2 regions of the Paenibacillus sp. UNC217MF genome follow, and region 1 is predicted to be linked to the other one. Evidence: riboswitches for the same ligand, from Rfam matches in the RefSeq annotation. Region 1 holds a riboswitch; the other holds the start of a gene.

Region 1 (2,209 bases):
ATACTTGTATACAACTTAGTGTGATCTTATCTTACTGTCTTCTTGCCTATCTGTAAAGTGGAAGTTGTAAGCGCTATATCTCTGTTCGGGGGGATGCAGTCTCATTTAGAGTGATTCTTAGTGGCGGAAATTATGTATCTATATTGTACGTGTGGAGAAAATCTTGACACAGCAGGAAATAGTCAACACCGTCCATGCCAGGAGATGATCGGTCTGATTGAGAAAGGGGAATTTAATCCATCTCTCCGGCTATCATCATGATCACGAAGACATTAACGATTATTCAGAGAATGTGTTGATGTGTTAGGATACCAAAGAAGTAAATGATGTGATGTAAGGTACTCGCTGTGTGAGCGCATTGCATGTATATATTCCCAGTGCTATTTTAAGAATAAATAAGGAGTCGGCGGCAACCGCCCCCTACACAATAGCCGCTTTTAAGGGCGGAAGGCTTTTTGGAGCATAAATAGACCGCATCCTTTGACCTAGGGCGGTCTATTTATGTTTGTTGAAGTGCTGTTTCTGAAAGTGAAATGAAAATATTGTTGACAACTCATATTTTCAGATGTATTATCTTCAACAACAAATGACAACTTCATACTACCTTATCAAGAGTGACTGAGGGACTAGGCCCTATGACGTCCGGCAACCTTACCAGTGAGTAAACGGTGCTAAATCCTACGGAATGATTCCATTCTGAGAGATAAGTGTGGCGATACTGCCAATTCAGCCTCTTTCTCTCTTAGGGAAAGAGGCTTTTTAGTTTTCATCCAGGTGATAGCAACAGAATGGCGGGGTGTGTGAAATGATTGAAATTCGGAGTTTGGTTAAGGAGTACCGAAGCAAGACATCGAACGTCATCGGCGTAAATAACGTCTCTCTTCGAATCAATAGGGGAGAAATTTACGGGATTATTGGACGAAGTGGTGCTGGGAAAAGCTCGTTGCTGCGCTGCATCAACTTGCTGGAGGAACCTACATCTGGGAGTATCCTCGTCGATGGCGTTGACTTGACGAAGCTGCAAGGAGAGAGTTTGCGACAGGCAAGACTGAAGATCGGCATGATCTTTCAGCACTTTCATCTTATCCGCTCCAAGACGGTATTCGAGAATATCGCATTTGCTCTGAAGGCCAACAACAAGTCGAAGGCAGAGATTGAACCGCGTGTCCTTGAATTGCTTGACATGGTTGGTTTGGCTGACAAGCGAGATGTATATCCTGCTCAGCTCAGCGGCGGGCAGAAGCAGAGAGTAGGTATCGCCAGAGCGCTGGCCAATGAACCGCATGTGCTGCTGTGTGATGAAGCAACGTCTGCGCTGGATCCTGAGACGACTCAGTCAATCTTGGAGCTGCTGAAGAAAATCAATCGTCAGCTTAACCTGACGATTGTATTGATTACGCACGAAATGGAAGTGGTGAAGGACGTCTGTGACCGGATGGCGGTGATGCAGAACGGCAATGTGGTAGAAGAGGGGCCGGTATATAACATTTTCTCTGATCCACAGCATCCGATGACCCGCTCGTTCATCAGCAGTCTGTTCCAATTCAATCTTCCAGAACGATTGATTGAGCATTGCAAGGGAACGATCGTGAAGATTCACTTCGTGGCGCCGCAAGCAGAGGAAGCAATCATTACTGATGTAATGACGAACTTCAAGGTTAGAGCAAATATTTTGCATGGCAAAATTGAATACATCCATGACAACCCGCTAGGCATTCTGATCTTGGAGCTGAATGGAGAAGTATCAGAGCTGCGGCAAGCACTCGACTACATCAAAAAACGAACCTATCGATTGGAGGTCATCCATCATGCTGAGTGATTCGATCATCCAACTGCTGCCGGACTTGGGCAAGGCATTTGTCCAGACGCTCTATATGGTTGGAATTTCGCTGTTTGCTGCCATAATTCTGGGTCTTCCCATTGGAATTCTATTATTTGTAACCGATAAGGGGCTATTCCTCGAAAATGCGTTTACGAAAAATGTGCTAGGCTTCATCGTCAACATGATTCGCTCAATTCCGTTCATCATCTTGCTGGTGACACTGCTGCCGCTGACGAAGCTCATTGTCGGTTCAACGATAGGCCCGACGGCTGCTTCGGTATCGCTCTCGATTGCGGCAATTCCGTTCTTCGCCCGCTTGGTAGAGACGGCGCTGCGCGAGATTGACAAAGGTGTCATCGAAGCGGCAATCTCCATTGGTGCAACACC
Region 2 (2,209 bases), on a different contig from region 1:
CTCACTTCGCAAGCTGATGATTTCATTGAGATGTTCTTTCTTCGTGCTCATAATGAGCTCTTCCTCAAGCTTGTCGATCTTCGCTTCAATTCGATCTCCTACTGTGAAGTAGTTGTCGACAACCAAGTCAATGAGCAGGTAGAGCATAAGGTCAGGCGTACTCGCTTGCTGCTCCCACAATACAGGCTTCACCATACGCAGCTCGTTAATCTTCTGCTTCGTTACGGTAATAATGAAATGTTTGCCGAGGAAAATGTTCAATGAGCGTAAAAAGATCTCTTCATCGTCAAAGCGAATGCTGTTGAACACGATAAAATAATGACCTTCATAAATTTCGATTTTGGGACGCTGCTCTTCTTCACTCATACAGTCCTCAACTGCCAAATCATGCATGTTGAATAATGGCTGCAGAACGACCAAATCCTCAATGTCAGCATCGATCCAGTAGAAGCCATTCTCTGGCGGTGTTAATGTGACATTGATATCTTCCTCAGTCGTGAAGACGCCCTCGTTGACCAGACGGATTTTCATTGCACTCACTCCTTGACGCTGTCGCCATTGCGACATGCGCATCGTCTAAATGTTACCAGACGACTCGAAACAAGGCTGGGCATGCGCAGTCCGTCGTTCGCGCACGTGATATAAGCCTAGGCACAATTAGTGAACTAGGTTCTCTGCAGAGGCACGAATCCCGACATTGGACTGCGAACTTGCCGCTGCCTGTCGAATCGTAATATTCGGTTGTACGTACGTACTACGGAACGACCTCGGGTCGCCATCCATCCGAACTCACCTCAGCTTGAATAATTGTACGTGACTTTATATATCATGCGTCCAGTGAAGGAACGATTGTTGCCTTCGATTCTAATAATTAAGTAAGGCTTCGACGCACCTTGTTAAGTATAACGCTCGTACTTCAACCTTTCAAGACAAAATCCATTGCCGGAATTCGTCAATAATGTATCGTATGCGAAGGGGGTGGAATCGTGATTTTTTGTTGTGTTCACCTCTTGACGAACAGCTTCTCTTTGCCGTACATTATTACCAAGGCCAAATCAAATGAATATTCATATAAGCAATCTTATCAAGAGTAGGTGGAGGGACAAGCCCGATGAAGCCCGGCAACCGGCGATGCGCAGTATGAAGCGCGACGCACGGTGCTAATTCTTGCAGGGACGATGGAAGTCGTTACTGACAGATGAGAGAGGCTCATGAGCATGTATAACATGACCTTTCTCGTAGTCGAGGAAGGTCTTTTTTGTATGTCTCTAGCCATTTGTGCCGTTTCAAGTCAGGCCTGTTTGCGGTTGCGGCCAATGTGATTTCATGTGCCGACACCATCCAATTACCATTTTCGAGGGGGAGAGCGTCAATGCCGATTAAAATTCCGGATCATTTGCCGGCCAAAGAAATTTTGACCCAGGAGAATATCTTCGTCATGGACGAAACGAGAGCCTATCATCAAGATATTCGTCCGCTGCGAATCATCATTCTCAACTTGATGCCGACGAAAGAGACTACGGAAACCCAACTCCTGCGTTTAGTGGGCAATACGCCGCTGCAAGTTGAGGTGACGCTCCTTCATCCAGCAAGCCATACATCAAAAAATACGTCCGCACAGCATCTATCTTCGTTCTACAAAACATTTGAAGATATTGAAGGAGAGCAGTTTGATGGCATGATCATTACGGGTGCTCCTGTCGAACAGATGAAGTTTGAAGATGTAGACTATTGGGATGAGTTGTGCCGCATTATGGAATGGTCTAAGGAGAATGTAACTTCCACGTTCCATATTTGCTGGGCATCACAAGCGGGACTCTATCATCACTATGGAATTGCGAAATATGCACTGGATCAGAAAATTTTCGGTGTATACGAGCATGTGCTAACTAAGGAAAATGTGAATCTGACACGCGGCTTCGACGAGATGTTTCTTGTACCGCAATCCCGTCATACGGAATTTCGGAGAGAGGATGTCGCGAAGATTGCCGAGTTAGAAATATTAGCGGAGTCGGAAGAAGCAGGAGTGTATTTGGTAGCGACACATGATGGGAAGCAAATTTTCGTGACCGGTCATTCGGAATACGATCCCTGTACACTGAAGTGGGAGTATGACCGCGATATTGCAAAGGGGATGGAGATGGACATTCCGATAAATTATTTCCCGAATAACGATCCTTCCCGCAAGCCTTACTCCACTTGGCGCGCG

What was found. A riboswitch is a leader RNA that binds a small molecule or an ion and turns the genes downstream of it on or off. The one in region 1 is predicted to bind S-adenosylmethionine.
Region 2: it holds a riboswitch for S-adenosylmethionine, as region 1 does, so the genes downstream of both, metA (homoserine O-acetyltransferase MetA) here and BP95_RS0110840 (methionine ABC transporter ATP-binding protein) in region 1, are expected to answer to the same signal.

What each region holds. Positions count from the first base shown of each region.
Region 1 is NZ_JMLT01000017.1:95,325-97,533, reverse strand. It holds SAM riboswitch class I at 603-710, shown strand; gene BP95_RS0110840 (methionine ABC transporter ATP-binding protein) at 806-1,819, shown strand; gene BP95_RS0110835 (methionine ABC transporter permease) at 1,809-2,209, shown strand, end outside.
Region 2 is NZ_JMLT01000010.1:179,746-181,954, forward strand. It holds gene corA (magnesium/cobalt transporter CorA) at 1-531, opposite strand, end outside; SAM riboswitch class I at 1,079-1,205, shown strand; gene metA (homoserine O-acetyltransferase MetA) at 1,373-2,209, shown strand, end outside.